Regions from separate parts of the Brenneria rubrifaciens genome, predicted to be linked through region 1. Evidence: predicted binding sites of a transcription regulator. Region 1 holds the regulator's gene; the other holds the start of a gene.
What was found. Region 1 encodes PhoB, which activates phosphate uptake and scavenging genes when phosphate is short. Its sites were predicted from a motif close to CTGTCATAAAACTGNCNNAT; they were not measured.
Positions count from the first base shown of each region.

Region 2: a site for PhoB is predicted at 2,119-2,138, ahead of nudF (ADP-ribose diphosphatase). Genes of this name have one in related genera too.

Region 1 covers NZ_CP034035.1:956,028-964,238, forward strand. Annotated here, with positions in the region: gene EH207_RS04495 (AAA family ATPase) at 1-888, opposite strand, end outside; gene sbcD (exonuclease subunit SbcD) at 885-2,111, opposite strand; gene phoB (phosphate response regulator transcription factor PhoB) at 2,432-3,121, shown strand; gene phoR (phosphate regulon sensor histidine kinase PhoR) at 3,149-4,471, shown strand; gene EH207_RS04515 (PstS family phosphate ABC transporter substrate-binding protein) at 4,754-5,641, shown strand; gene EH207_RS04520 (cobalamin-independent methionine synthase II family protein) at 5,857-6,963, shown strand; gene brnQ (branched-chain amino acid transport system II carrier protein) at 7,481-8,211, shown strand, end outside.
Region 2 covers NZ_CP034035.1:258,879-267,089, forward strand. Annotated here, with positions in the region: gene EH207_RS01265 (DUF1190 family protein) at 1-262, opposite strand, end outside; gene tolC (outer membrane channel protein TolC) at 521-1,918, opposite strand; gene nudF (ADP-ribose diphosphatase) at 2,296-2,928, shown strand; gene EH207_RS01280 (DUF1249 family protein) at 2,933-3,355, shown strand; gene cpdA (3',5'-cyclic-AMP phosphodiesterase) at 3,386-4,213, shown strand; gene yqiA (esterase YqiA) at 4,213-4,794, shown strand; gene parE (DNA topoisomerase IV subunit B) at 4,850-6,745, shown strand; gene EH207_RS01300 (TonB-dependent receptor domain-containing protein) at 6,858-8,211, opposite strand, start outside.

The sequences.
Region 1 (8,211 bases):
CTGACGCGGGCGGAGTTTTTCCGCCGGTTCGCTTTGCGCCAGTCTTTCAAATTTCGACTGGGCCTGAAAAATGGTGGTTTCAGCCGCGGCATGCTGCGTTTTGGCCGTGGCGAGAGAGGATTGGCGTTGTGCCAATTGTTCAAACCAGCGCTGATGAGTCAGCGCTTGCTCACGTTCCGCGTTAACGGCTTGCTCCTGTTGGCGTAGCAAAGCAAGCTTGTCCTCTAGTTCCTGGCGCTGCTCATCATCCAGCAGTTCAATGCCGGCGGCGTTGGCTTGCAACGCATCCAGCGCGCTTCTGGCCTGTTTGTGCTTATCATAAACACGCTCGGAAATCAGGCCGTAAATGTCTGTCCCGGTCAGTTCTTCCAGCAGTTCTGCCCGTTCGTTCGGACGGGCATTGAGAAAGGCGGCGAACTGCCCCTGCGACAGCATCATGGAACGGGTGAAACGGCCAAAATCCAGACCGGTGATCTCAGCGGTCAGCGTCAGTTTTTCCGTTAGTTTTTCACACAGGATCTTGCCGTTTTCCATCAGGGACAGTTCGGCTTTCGGGGGTTGCAGCTTGCCCTCCGCCGCATTTCTGGCGCGTCGCTGGCTCCAGAAAGCGCGGTAGCCGATGCCTTTGACCTCGAACTCCACTTCAGCCAGACATTCCGCTGTGCCGCGCGTCATGATTTCATTATTGCCGGCGGAGATGCTTTCGAGTCGAGGCGTTTCGTGATAAAGCGCCAGACAAATGGCGTCCAGCAGCGTGGTTTTTCCCGCGCCGGTCGGACCGGTAATGGCAAACAAACCGTTGCTGGAGAACGGCGGCTGAGTGAAGTCGATTTTCCATTCACCTTTCAGGGCATTAAGATTTTTTAACCGCAGGCTGAGTATTTTCATTCGGCGCGTTCACCCTGTTCCAATTCATCAACCACTTGTTCAAATAGCGCTCGTACCCGCTGTTGGCGGGGTTCCTCCAGATCGGTGGCAATCGCCAGGCGACGCTCAAAAACGTCGTGTACGGTTAGCTCATCCAACGTTTCTTTTTCCTGTCGGGCGATGGCCTGCCGATGCTGCTCGCGGTTGCGGCGCAGCAGCAAAACCTCGACGGGCAAATCCTCGGTCAGCGCCTGAATGCGTTTTTGTATATCGCTCAGGTAATCCTGTGTGGTGATTTCAATATCCAGCCATACCGGTTTTTCCCCTTGATAATCGCTGAAGGCGGCGAGCTGGCGTTCTATGTCCGCCAGACTGCCCTTAATGAGTTGCATAGGCTGGGTTATCGGCACAGGAAAGGCGTCGATGACCGGCGGCGTCTCTGGCGCGAATGTCACCAGATAAACGGATTTCTCACTGCCCAACTCATCAAAACTTAAAGGAATCGGGGAGCCGCTGTAGCGAATATGGGCGCTTTGCGTCAGCCGCTGCGGACGATGAATGTGGCCAAGGGCGATATAGTCGGCGGGGGGAAAGGCCTGAGCCGGAAATGCGTCTAATGTGCCGATGTAAATATCCCGCACCGAGTCGGAGGCGGTGACGCCAACGGTAGTCAGATGCCCGGTTGCGATGATGGGAAGGGATAATCCCAGCGCGTCGCGCTTCTGACAGGCCAGTCGGTAACACTGTTCATAGTGTGCGGCGATGGCGTTCAGCAAGGTCTGCTGCTTTTCCTCACCGGATTGTCCCGCCTGGCTGGTCATCAGATCTCGCGGCCGTAAAAACGGGATGGCGCAGAGGATAGCGCCTGGCTGACGTTGACGGTTTTCAAGCACGACCACCTGTTTGCCGGGATCGCCGTCAGTACTGGCGATGACCCGCGTATTCAGGCAGGCCAGCAAATCCCGTGATTCGTTCAAGGTGGCGACGGAGTCATGATTGCCGCCCAGCACGACGAGCTGGCAGCCTGTTCGTTGTAGTTCGACAACGAAACGGTAATACATTTCCCGGGCGTAGCTGGGCGGCGAGCCGTTATCAAAGATATCTCCTGCTATTATCACTGCATCCACCTGATGCTGCCCGACCAGCGCGATCAGCCAGTGCAGGAAAGCCTGATGCTCGGCCGCGCGGCTTTTGGTATAAAAATACTGCCCCAGGTGCCAGTCGGCGGTATGGATAATACGCATGAAACTCCCAGAATGGCTGTCATTGCAATGCCAGTGATTATAAACAGCCACGGCGACGGCTGTCGTCACGAAAACCCTTTTTTGGAAAGCCGCTCGTAAACTTGCTGTGGGGTGGGCGGTTATGGCGGGGCGTTGCTGCGCAACGCTGAAAAACGCGCCAGGCGTTTTTTTACTCGCCCCATCCTTGGGGCTCGCCCTTGGGTCGTTGCTGCGCAACGCTGAAAAACGCGCCAGGCGTTTTTTTCATAAAAACGTCACAAAACTGACGCATAATGCTCGGCGTATGCTAACAGCGACGATGACTAACGACAGGATTAACAATGGCAAGACGCATATTGGTCGTAGAAGATGAAGCACCTATTCGTGAAATGGTATGCTTCGTTTTGGAGCAGAATGGTTATCAGCCGGTCGAAGCTGAAGATTATGACAACGCGGTGAAAATGCTCTCGGAACCTTTTCCAGAGCTGGTACTGCTGGACTGGATGCTGCCCGGCGGTTCCGGTCTGCAATTCATTAAGCATATGAAGCGGGAAGCGCTTACCCGCGAAATCCCCGTCATGATGCTGACCGCGCGTGGCGAGGAGGAAGATCGGGTTCGAGGGCTTGAAGTCGGTGCGGATGATTACATTACCAAACCGTTTTCGCCCAAAGAGCTGGTGGCGCGCATCAAGGCCGTGATGCGGCGAATTTCGCCGATGGCGGTGGAAGATGTGATTGAAATGCGCGGGTTAAGTCTCGATCCCTCCTCTCATCGTGTCACTACAGAAGAGCATGCGCTGGATATGGGGCCGACGGAGTTTAAGCTGCTGCACTTCTTTATGACGCACCCGGAACGGGTCTATAGCCGGGAACAGTTGCTGAATCACGTTTGGGGCACTAACGTATATGTTGAAGATCGTACCGTTGATGTTCACATCCGCCGGTTGCGCAAAGCGTTGGAAACCAGCGGCCATGAAAAAATGGTACAGACTGTCCGTGGAACGGGGTATCGTTTTTCAACACGTTATTAAAGGTAGTTGTGCCGGAGAAACACTAAGGTGCTAGAACGTCTATCGTGGAAAAGGCTGGCATTGGAGCTGGCTTTTTTTTGCTTACCCGCTTTTTTGCTGGGACTGATTTTTGGCTATTTGTCCTGGTTTTTACTGGCCGCTGTTTTGGCTGCCCTATGTTGGAGTTTTTACAATCAACTCAAACTTTCTTACTGGCTTTGGGTCGATCGCAGTATGACCCCGCCACCCGGCCGCGGTAGCTGGGAACCGTTGTTTTACGGCCTTTATCAGATGCAATTACGTAATCGCCGACGCCGACGTGAGCTGGCGCTGTTGATTAAGCGCTTTCGCAGTGGAGCCGAGTCTTTGCCGGATGCGGTGGTCATCACCACGGAAGAAGGGACTATCTTTTGGTGCAACCATCTGGCGCAGCATCTGCTTAATTTCCGCTGGCCGGAAGATAACGGCCAAAATATCCTCAACCTGCTGCGATACCCTGAATTTGCCCACTATCTGAAAGGGCGTGATTTCAGCAAACCGCTGACTCTGCAACTGAACAATTCCCATCATGTTGAATTTCGCGTAATGCCTTATTCAGAAGGGCAGTTACTGATGGTGGCGCGTGATATTACGCAGATGCATCAGCTTGAAGGGGCGAGGCGTAATTTTTTTGCCAACGTCAGCCATGAATTACGCACTCCGCTGACGGTGTTGCAGGGCTATCTTGAGATGATGCAGGACGAAACGCTGGAGCACGCGCTGCGCAACAAAGCGCTGAACACCATGCAGGAGCAGACGCGGCGTATGGATGGGCTGGTGAAACAACTTCTGACGCTCTCGCGAATTGAGGCCGCCGCCGCGATAGATTTGAATGAGAAAGTCGATGTGCCGCTGATGCTGCGCGTGTTGCAGCGTGAAGCGCAAGCCCTGAGTCATAATCGCCATGAGATGGTGTTCCGTGTGAACGAAAGCCTTCATGTCTTCGGTAACGAAGAGCAGTTGCGTAGTGCGGTCTCGAATTTGGTTTATAACGCGGTCAGCCATACTCCGGCTGGCACGCGCATCGAAGTGTGTTGGCAGAAGATCCCGCAGGGGGCGCAGTTTCAGGTCAGCGATAATGGACCGGGTATCGCGCCTGAGCATCTGCCGCGGCTGACCGAGCGCTTTTATCGCGTCGACAAGGCGCGTTCACGACAGACGGGCGGCAGCGGGCTGGGATTGGCAATTGTGAAACATGCGCTCAGTCACCATGATTCCCGGCTGGAAATCATAAGTGAAGTAGGTTTAGGTTCCCGGTTTGTATTTACCCTGCCGAACAGGTTGATTGTGCCGGCTTCTCTGGCTGAAAATACCGTGAAACCTTCTGCCTGATTGAATAGCCAGATTCGTCCTTGACGTTTTTGGCTATCGTTAAAAAAATGGGATATTTGGGGGCTTCGGCGCAAGACGTCGCGGCGGGAATTTCGTCATTGTGTTCAAACATTAAGTGAACGGCATCAATCCATGAAATCCGTTATCACCGCCGCGGGTATTTTTTTATGGCGGGCTATCCATGTCCGCCGCCCTTACAGGCCGTTGCACACAACGTTAAAAAACGTTTTCTGCGTTTTTTTATTGCTGGTGAGCCTTTTCTGTGTAGCGCAGCCGCGCCAAATGCTTTCGGGTAATCTTTCCAGCGCGGGTTCGGATACGTTGGCTAACCTGATGTCTTTATGGGCCGCCGGCTTCAGTCAGCACTATCCCGGCGTGAACTTGCAGATTCAGGCGGCGGGGTCCTCTTCCGCCCCGATCTTGCTGGCCTCCGGCAGCGCCCAACTGGGGCCAATGAGCCGCACCATGAAAGCCAGTGAAATTGATGCATTTATCCAGCGCTACGGCTACCCGCCGCTGGCCGTGCCGGTGGCGATGGATGCGCTGGTGTTGCTGGTCAATCAGGATAATCCCTTGCCGGGGCTGAACTCGTCGCAGCTTGATGCCATTTTCTCAATTACTCAGCGCTGCGGTGGTCATAAGCCTATCGCCAACTGGGGTGATTTGGGATTAACTGGCGGTTGGCAAACGCGAGCGTTGCTGCGTTACGGGCGGAACTCCGCCTCCGGGACATACGGATTTTTTAAGCAACGGGCGCTGTGCGGCGGTGATTTTCTGCCTCAGGTTAATGAACTTCCCGGCTCGGCGTCGGTGGTTCAGGCTATAGCGGCCTCGACGGACGCGATTGGGTATGCCAGCATCGGTTTTCTTACCAGCGGAGTGAGAATTGTGCCGCTGGCCTCGACGGGGACGGATTATATTTTCCCTTCCACCGCGAACATCCGCAGCGGACTCTATCCTTACACGCGTTATCTTTATATTTATGTCAATAAGGCGCCGGGGCAACCGCTGGAGGCGCTGACCGCGGCATTTCTGGATCATGTGTTATCGGAAACGGGGCAATCTTTGGTCAGTCAGGATGGCTATTTACCATTGTCTGAAGAGACGCGCCAATCGATCCGGCTTCAGCTTGGTTTGAGTAAACCTCAAATGTCCGCTTTCACGCATTGAGACAGGCTGATGAACATAAAAATGATTTTTTTTCATGTGATGTGAAAAATCTTCCATTGCTATGTTCCACCTTGCATGACAGGATGTTTTTACATTTAGACGTCTAGAAGTCTGATTTGTCTTCGGCGTAACGATATCATCATGTCACTATTTTATAATAAAACTCTCTGTCCGCCGCCCTTTGTGGCGCTTGGATGGATTGCCAGGAGCGATATATGGCTATAACACGTCCCCCATTCCGTGCTGATGTAGTCGGCAGTTTACTGCGCCCGGAAGCGGTGAAGCAGGCTCGTATTCAGTATCAGTCTGGCGAGATTGATGCTTCACAACTGCGTGAAGTCGAAGATCGGGAGATCCTGCGGGTGGTTGAGTTACAGCGTAAGGCCGGCCTTCAGGTGGTCACTGACGGTGAGCTTCGCCGCGCCTGGTGGCATTTTGATTTCTTCGCCGAGTTGAATGGCGTGGAACGCTATCAAGCGGAGCAGGGAATTCAGTTTAACGGTATCCAGACCAAATCCCACTCAATACGCGTGATTGATAAAGTCAGCTTTAATCCACGGCACCCGATGCTGGATCATTTCCGTTATCTGAACCGTATTGCAGGCGACGCGGTCGCCAAAGTGACCATCCCCAGCCCCAGCGTGATGCATTTCCGCGGCGGTCGCAAAGCCATTGATAGTCATGTTTACCCCGATCTGGCCGAGTATTTTGAGGATCTGGCGCAGACCTGGCATGATGCGATTCATGCGTTTTATGATGCGGGTTGCCGCTATCTGCAACTGGACGACACGGTCTGGGCTTACCTGTGTTCTGAGGATCAGAAACGCCAGATCCGCGAACGGGGAGAAGACCCTGAACAATTGGCCCGCATTTATGCCGAGGTGTTGAATAAAGCGCTGGCGCATAGACCCGACGATCTGGTGGTGGGACTGCATGTCTGCCGTGGGAATTTCCGCTCTACCTGGATTTCGGAAGGAGGCTATGAGCCTGTGGCCGAAATACTGTTTGGTGAAGTAAAAGTGGATGCATTCTTCCTGGAATATGACACCGAGCGCGCGGGTGGTTTTGAACCGCTGCGTTTCATCAAGCCGGGCCACCAGCAGGTGGTGCTGGGGTTGATTACCAGCAAAACGGGTGAGCTGGAAAGCGTGGAAGCGGTACAGGCACGTATCGCCGAAGCAGCGAAGTTTGTGGATATCAAACAGATTTGCCTCAGCCCGCAGTGCGGCTTCGCATCGACCGAAGAGGGGAACACGCTGACGGAACAGCAGCAGTGGGATAAACTGAAACTGGTGGTAGATATTGCCAGTCGCGTATGGTGATTGCCACTAACGGCTAACCCCGCTGTTTTCAGACGGGGCGTACTACCTGCCGACCCTGGTACTGGCTCTCCGGCACCGGGGTTTGTTCTATTCTGCATACTTTTTCCCGCCTAATGAAACTGTCAGGCATCTCAGCCGCAATCGAGTCGCGAATACGGTTTTCTGTGAAATAAGTATTATTTATGGCTTTACTGCGCACTTTTAATCATTTTGTGACAGGATTATGGCGTTATAACGCCGATAAATGCACAAATCATGTATTATGTTATTCAAGATCATTAACCTTATATACCAGATATAATCTGTTATTTAGTTTAAAGTTCTGGTTTTTTGATTTGGTATTGTCTTTTTACGCTATAAACGTTTTACTTAGCCCCCCGATTTAGCTGTGCGCATAAATATAACGCCTAACCTGCGGATTGACCGTGCGACTAACGGCTCCAATGGGCAGATAAAGATGCGGCCAGCAGCGCAGCTACTCTTTTTTATCGATTGATACAGGCAACGCAACATCACTATGAGTCATCGTTTAACGACCAAAGATATCGTGGCATTGGGTTTTATGACCTTTGCCCTGTTTGTCGGCGCGGGCAATATTATTTTCCCGCCGATCGTGGGATTACAGGCAGGCGAACATGTCTGGATCGCCGCCGCGGGTTTTCTTCTCACCGCTGTGGGACTACCGGTACTGACCGTGATCGCGCTGGCGCGTGTCGGCGGCGGTATTGATGCGCTAAGTTCACCTATCGGTAAAAAAGCGGGTATTGCGCTGGCCACGGTCTGTTATCTGGCGGTAGGACCGTTGTTTGCTACGCCGCGTACGGCAACGGTTTCCTTTGAAGTCGGGATTGCGCCGCTGGTCGGCAATGGCGCTTCGCCGCTGATGATCTATAGCCTGATTTACTTTGCGATCGTCATCGGTATTTCTTTGTATCCGGGGCGGCTGCTTGACTCGGTCGGGCATGTGCTGGCGCCGCTGAAAATTGCCGGGCTGACGGTACTGGGCCTTGCCGCAGTGCTGTGGCCTGCCGGATCGTCTGTTCCGGCGTTCGAAGCGTATCAGTATCAGCCTTTTTCCCATGGTTTTGTGAACGGTTATCTCACCATGGATACCCTGGGGGCAATGGTGTTCGGCATTGTCATTGTCAATGCGGCGCGTTCGCGCGGTGTTGAAAGCTCGAAGCTGCTTACCCGCTATACCGTGTGGGCCGGCCTGATTGCGGGGCTCGGCCTGGCGCTGGTGTACCT
Region 2 (8,211 bases), 700 kb from region 1:
AGTCTTCGCGGGTCGCATATTTAGGCGCCGTTTTCTCTGCTTCTTTCAGGGCGTTATTGTAAGCCGTGGTACATTGCTCGCTCATCGAGGGGTTGGCGGCGGAACAGTCGTCGGCGTTCTGATACAGAGAAACTGTTTCGTCAGCCTGTTCACAACCGGACAGGACAAAGACGGCGCTGACCGCCAAAGCGACGGGAGCAAGGCGGTAGGTTCGCCATCCTTTACGGAAGGTTTCCTGATTAATGTCTTTAGTACGTTTCATCGTGTCAATCCCAGAGAAAAGGCATCCTGCCGAATAACTAATATTGTGCGCTAAGAATAGGGGAAGGCAGATGGAATTTAAAGCGCCAAAGACGCTAACCGAGCGACTCTTTACGTTGCTATACATTTAGTTGTGCAGCGCTTCGCTTTATCTCACGAAGGGGGTAAAAAAAGCGGGAAATGATTTTCTACGCCACTTGCGGTGGCCGGCAATAAAAAGGGGAAACACCTGCGTTCCCCCCCCCCTAAACCAAAATGATTACTGAAGCGGCGCCGCCGATGCGGTAGTGGTATTGGCGAGCGGCGCGCCGCGGTTGTCGTCGGTGACCGGCGGCGTGGTTGAAACCGACTGGCCCAACGCGGCGTTCAGCGCCTGAAGGTCGTTTTCATTCAGCGTACCCAGCGCCGATTTAATGTTTAACTGATTGATCAGGTAATCGTAGCGCGCGCTGGAAAGTTGCTGTTTGGCTTCATACAGCGTGGTGGTGGCGTCCAGCACGTCGACAATCGTGCGGGTGCCGACCTGATAACCGGCTTCCATCGCATCCAGCGAGCTTTGCGCGGATACTTCCGCCTGTTTGTAAGCGTTGATGCTGCTGATAGAGGCGGAAATGTTGTTAAACGATGAGCGCACGGTCTGAATCACGGAGCGATGAGCGCTTTCCAGCAGTTCGCCAGCGCTGACAAAGTTGTACTGGGCCTGTTTCACCTGAGAGCTGGTGGTGCCACCGCTGTAGAGAGGCAGCGTAAAGTTGATGCCAACCTGGTTTTGACCTACGTCCGTGTCTCGCGACGCGTTACGGGCGTTATAGTCCGTATTGCTCACGCTGGTAGATGCGGTCAGATCCAGCGTCGGCAGATGTCCAGATTGCGCTGAACGAATTTGCTCACGCGCCAGATCCTGACTCAAGCGTGCGGATAACAGCGTCAGGTTACGGCTCTCTGCTTCTTTCAGCAGGTTATTGACCATTCCCGGCTTCTGGGTGGAGAAGCGTTCTATGTTTAGTCCGGCCAACTGCGGGTAGAAATTCCCGGTTACCTGACGCAGAGATTCCAGGGCATTATCCAGCGTGTTCCGCGCCAGCACTTCATTGGCCAATACGCTGTCGTATTGCGCGCGGGCGTTCTGTACATCGGTAATGGCGACCAGACCGACGTTGAAGCGCTGAGTGGTCTGATCCAACTGGCGGTAAATCGCCTGTTTCTGTGCGTTGATGTAGGATAGCGAATCAATGGCGCGCAGGACATTGAAGTAGGCGGTCGCCGTGTTCAGAATCAGGGTCTGCTGTTCGCTTTGGTAAGTCACATCTTCAATGCCCGCTTGTTTTTCCTGTAGCGTCAGCGCACGCCATTTAGACATGTCGAACAGGGTTTGAGTCAACTGCAATGATGCGCTTTTCTCATGGCTGTTTACGCCGCTGTTATCACGATAACCATTGTTATAGGTATAATCCGCGCCCAGCCCCAACTGTGGCAATAATGGGCCGCGCGCCTCATTGATCTTTTCAAACGCGGCATCGCGAACGGCGGCACTGCTGCGTAAATCCGGGTTGGTGTTTTTTGCTTGCTGATAAACCTGTAACAAATTTTCCGCCTGGACCGTAATACTAAAACCGCCCAGACTCAAGCCGATAAGAAGAGGGAGCAATTTCTTCATTTGCATTCCTTGTTGTGCAGCAATGTCGCTATGTTAGCGCTATCTATGGACAAATAATTGTCGATTCTACCAGAATCAGCCAATAGGATAAGGTAGCTGAACGTGCCATCTTTCAGTGGACGCGCACCGAACCGGCTGATGTTATTGACGATCCGGGCCTGAACGCTACGGAATTGTTCTGCCTTACAGGATAAACGTCACCGTCACAGAACGCCCGTAATCATCATTCCCCGCTGGAACAAGGGCTGAGTGTACATAAATCTACCACAAACAAATCTGTCAAAAACAAATCTATCAAAAACAACGACGAGTATAATGACAGGGGTTTCCATCATACAATACCGGATTCCATCAATACTCGTTATAGGAGTTTAGTCATGGGCGCTTCCGTTTCTGGTCCGGTTACTTTCACGAAAGATGATGTAGAAATTATTGCACGCGAAACGCTTTACAACGGTTTTTTTTCACTGGTGCGCTATCGTTTTCGTCACCGTTTGTTTAATGGAGAAATGAGTGATGAAGTCAGCCGCGAAGTTTTTGAACGCGGTCATGCGGTTGTCCTGCTACCTTATGATCCGGTACGAGACGAAGTGGTATTGATCGAGCAGATCCGTATCGCCGCCTATGATACCAGCGTTTCCCCCTGGCTGTTTGAACTGGTGGCCGGCATGATTGAACCGGGGGAGAGTCTGGAAGAGGTCGCCCGGCGTGAAGCCCAGGAGGAAGCGGGGTTAACGGTAGGGCGCTGCCAGCCGATAGTCGATTATCTTGCCAGTCCCGGTGGCACCAGTGAACGGTTGGCTGTTATGGTAGGCGAAGTGGATACCCGGACTGCGGCCGGCATTCACGGTCTGGCGGAAGAAAATGAAGATATTCGCGTGCATGTTGTCAGCCGCGAACAAAGCTATCAATGGGTTGAGCAAGGGATTATTGATAACGCAGCCTCTGTCATTGCCTTGCAATGGTTGGCGTTGCACCATGAGAAACTGAGAAACGCGTGGGTGGATTGAATTTATGAAGCGCTATACCCCGGATTTCCCGGCGATGATGAGACTATGCGAAACCAATTTCATGCAACTGCGGCGTTTGCTGCCCCGAATTGACGAAGTCGGTGAAACCGCGGTCTATCATGTCGATCATGCCGTCTATCGCTTAACGATTCTTGAGTCTACCCGCTATACCTCATTGGTTGAAATTAAGCAGACCGCGCCCGCGGTAAGCTACTGGAGCCTGCCGATGATGACGGTCAGACTGTATCATGACGCGCGGGTTGCGGAAGTGTGTGCCAGTCAGCAGATCTTCCGTTTCAAAGCACGCTATGATTACCCGAATAAAAAGCTGCATCAACGTGACGAAAAGCATCAAATTAATCAGTTTCTTGCTGATTGGCTAAAATATTGTTTGGCGTATGGTTCAATGTCGATTCCGGTTTGTTAGACAGATTGAAGTAACCAAGGACACCATCATTTGGAAAGCCTGTTGACACTTCCTGTGGCGAGTGGGGCCAGAGTCAGGATTTTACAAATAACAGATACCCACCTTTTTGCCGGCGAGCATGAAACATTGCTCGGTATTAACACCTATCGTAGTTACCACGCGGTATTGGATGCGATAAAAGCCCGGCGGGAGGCGTTTGATTTGATCGTCGCGACAGGCGACTTGGCGCAGGATCATTCTCTGGCGGCCTATCACCACTTTTCCCGCGGCATTCGGCAATTACCCGCCCCCTGTGTGTGGCTGCCTGGCAATCATGATTTCCAGCCCGCGATGGTGGATGCGCTGGCCGAGGAGGGCATTGCGCCGTCCAAACATGTGTTGGTCGGTGATAAATGGCAGATAGTCCTGCTGGATAGTCAGGTATCCGGCGTGCCGCATGGCGAACTGAGCGATTATCAACTGGAATGGCTGGAACGTTGCCTGAAAAATCAGTCGGATCGCTTTACCCTGCTTTTACTCCACCATCATCCCTCGTCTTGCGGCTGTACCTGGCTTGACCAGCACAGTTTGCGCAATGCGCATAATCTGGCGGCGGTACTGACCCGCTACCCGCGGGTGAACACGATCCTGTGCGGACATATTCATCAGGAAATGGATCTCGACTGGCATGGTCGTCGTCTGCTGGCAACGCCGTCCACCTGTGTGCAATTCAAACCGCACTGCACCAATTTTACGATTGATGATGTCGCACCGGGCTGGCGTTATCTGGACTTGATGCCGGACGGCCGACTGGAAACCGAGGTGTTTCGTCTGTCGGGAAGCGACTTCCTGCCGGATATGGATTCGGAAGGTTATTGATGCCCACCTTACTCTACCTTCACGGTTTCAACAGCACCTCTCACTCGGCGAAAGCCACCGCGCTGAAAAGCTGGCTGGCAGACCAGCATCCTGAAATCCGCATGCTGGTTCCTCAATTGCCGCCTTACCCGGCGCAAGCGGCCGAGATGATGGAATCGCTGGTGATGGAGCACTGCGGTCGTCCGCTCGGTATTGTTGGCTCCTCTCTCGGTGGCTACTATGCAACCTGGTTGTCCCAGTGCTTTATCCTGCCCGCGGTGGTGGTGAATCCGGCCGTCAGACCGTATGAACTGCTGCTCGACTATTTGGGCGCTAATCAGAACCCCTACACGGGTGAGCAATATGTGCTAGAGTCACGGCACGTTCACGAGCTGAAGGTTATGCAGGTCGAGCCGCTGGAAGCGCCAGATTTGCTATGGCTGCTGCTTCAGATCGGCGATGAGGTCCTGGACTATCGCCAGGCGGTCGCCTTTTACACGGCCTGTCGCCAAACAGTGGAGTCGGGGGGCAATCATGCCTTTGTCGGATTTGAGCGCTTTTTTGCACCCATAGTGAATTTTCTGGGTCTTACGACAGACTGATCACCGCTGATTTCATTTAAAACAATTCGTTTAAAACAAAGAATTCATTCAAACCATGACTCAATCAAGTTATAACGCTGATGCGATTGAAGTACTCAGCGGACTGGAACCGGTACGCCGTCGTCCGGGGATGTATACCGATACCTCGCGTCCCAATCATCTGGGGCAAGAGGTCATAGATAACAGCGTCGATGAGGCATTGGCGGGACACGCGCGCCGTATCGATGTGATTCTGCACGATGATCAGTCACTGGAAGTCATTGATGACGGTCGCGGTATGCCGGTGGATATCCACCCGGAAGAAGGCGTCCCGGCCGTTGAGTTGATCCTGTGCCGGTTACATGCCGGCGGTAAGTTCTCCAACAAAAACTATCAGTTTTCCGGCGGTTTGCACGGAGTAGGCATTTCTGTGGTTAACGCCTTGTCTTCACGGGTGGAAGTGACGGTACGACGTGACGGACAGGTCTACGACATGGCGTTTGAAAACGGCGATAAAGTGCAGGATCTCACCGTAACGGGAACCTGCGGTCGTCGTAACACCGGCACGCGCGTCCATTTCTGGCCGGATGAGAAATTTTTCGATAGTGCGCGCTTTTCGGTATCGCGGTTGACGCACTTACTGAAAGCCAAAGCGGTGTTGTGCCCCGGCGTAGAAATTATCTTTAAAGACAAGGTCAACAATACCGAACAGCGCTGGTGCTATCAGGATGGTCTGAACGATTACCTGTGTGAAGCGGTGGACGGCCTGATTACCCTGCCGGAAAAACCGTTTCTGGGCGCCATCGTCGGGGATACCGAAGCGGTGGACTGGGCGCTGCTGTGGCTGCCGGAAGGCGGCGATCTGCTGACCGAAAGCTACGTTAACCTGATCCCCACGCCGATGGGGGGAACGCACGTTAACGGACTGCGTCAGGGATTGCTGGATGCCATGCGTGAGTTTTGCGAATTCCGTAATATTCTGCCGCGCGGCGTCAAACTGAGCGCAGACGATATCTGGGAACGCTGCGCTTATGTGCTGTCGGTAAAAATGCAGGAACCGCAGTTCGCCGGGCAGACCAAAGAACGCCTGTCTTCCCGCCAGTGCGCCGCGTTCGTTTCCGGCGTGGTGAAAGATGCTTTCAGTCTGTGGCTGAATCAGAACATAAAGGCAGCGGAACAACTGGCAGAGTTGGCGATTGCCAGCGCTCAGCGCCGGATGCGGGCCGCCAAAAAGGTGGTGCGTAAAAAACTGACCAGCGGCCCGGCGTTGCCCGGTAAGCTGGCGGATTGCACCTCGCAGGATCTGAATCGCACCGAACTGTTTCTGGTGGAAGGGGATTCCGCGGGCGGATCGGCGAAACAGGCGCGGGAGCGTGAGTTTCAGGCGATCATGCCGCTGAAAGGTAAGATCCTGAATACCTGGGAAGTGTCTTCCGATGAAGTGTTGGCCTCTCAGGAGGTGCACGATATTTCAGTGGCGATCGGCATCGATCCCGACAGTGACGATCTCAGCCAGCTTCGTTACGGCAAGATTTGCATTCTGGCGGATGCGGACTCCGATGGTTTACACATCGCCACGCTGCTGTGCGCCCTGTTTGTCCGTCATTTTCGCGCGCTGGTGCGTGGCGGGCATGTCTATGTGGCGATGCCGCCGCTGTACCGTATCGATCTGGGGAAAGACGTTTATTACGCCCTGGATGAAGAGGAAAAAGCAGGCGTTCTGGAGCAGCTCAGACGTAAAAAAGGCAAGCCCAACGTACAGCGCTTTAAAGGTCTGGGTGAAATGAACCCGTTGCAGTTACGTGAAACCACGCTTGATCCAAATACCCGCCGTCTGGTGCAGTTGACCATTAATGACGACGATATCGATCAGACCATGGCGATGATGGATATGCTGCTGGCGAAAAAGCGTGCCGAAGATCGCCGCAACTGGCTGCAAGAGAAGGGCGACCGGGCGGAAATCGAGGTCTGACGCCAGTTCGCCTGTCGGCATTTCAGTAACAAATGGGATAAGCGCGCGCTGCCGCGCTCTTATCCTGACTCGTTCAAACGAGCTTTTTAAAGCGTTTCCATGTTATTTATTCTTAAAAATCCACATTGACGCCAAGCTGGAAGGTGCGGCCGGGTGCGACTGACAGCGCCTGATCGTACAGATCCTGGTTGGTTGAGCTTTCCAGATTGCGGCTGCTCAGGTAATCCCAGTATTTGCGATCGGTGATGTTGTAAATGCCGCCGCTCAGCTTCACATTTTTGGTGACGCGGTAGTAGGCGCTCAAATCCAGCAGGCCATAACCGGGAACGCGCATATACTGGGTGGCGGAGTCCGCAATCGCGCCGCCGCTGTTGTTGTAACTCTGCCGGCCGGTTGAGGAGGCTTGTTTGCCTTTATTAAAGGTGGCGGTCAGCGCGGCGCCGTAACGCAGATCTGGATCGTCATAAGCCACCCCCACCACCGCTCTCATCGGCGGGACGCTGTCGAGATCGACGTATTTGTCGCCCGAATAGCGTGATTTTGATTGCCCTTCCGCGTAACCGAAAGCCAGACGGGTGCTCAGACCGTCGGCTTGTTCAAACCAGGTGCCGAAGTCGAATTTGGCGCTAATTTCACCGCCGTAGATATAAGCTTTATCACGGTTCTCCGCCTGATAAATGGTTCCGATATTGCTCGGTACGTTGGTGAATTTATCCGGGTTAGCCGTGCGTTGATAACGCGTATAATCGATAAAATTTTTATAACTGTTGTAGAACACGGCGGTGTTAAGCGTAACTCCCTTTACCGCTTCGCCTTTAAGACCCCATTCGACGTTGTCGCTGGTTTCGGTATCCAAATCGGAATTGCCAATCAGCGCGTATTGTGAAGAACCCATCCAGTTTGACGGCAAGTTGTAGGAACCGTACAACTGGCTGGCGTTGGGGAACTGTGCGCCGCGTTTGTATTGCAGATAAGTGGTCAGTTGCGGAGTGATATCGTAAAGGAAGCTCAGAGACGGCAGCACCTGAGTATCGCTGAAACTGCCATAGAGCGTCTCGACGTCAGAGGTGTCGATAACGCTGCCGTCGCCGGTCATATTGGATAAGTTGGTCGGCTTGCTGTTCTGATAAGCCACGCGCACGGCCGGCACCACGGAAAAGTCGTGCCCGCTCAGATTCCAGGTCATTTTATCCTGCACAAAACCGCCCAGCATGTAGCTGCGGCTATCGGCCTCGGGTTTTGACAGATCGTTAAATGATGTCAGCAAGGGATCCTGCCGGTATGGACGCTCGCTCCTGGACTCGCTGGCGTTGAATCCCCAACTGAATGCATGAAAGCGCCAGCTTTTGGCCATCTGGGTTTCAATACCGTAAGTTTTCACATCGTAATCAGAGTAGATAAGGTGAGCCGGGGCAGCGAGGAAACCTGAGCCTGATGCTGGTGCTGATGTATTATCGTGCGCCTCG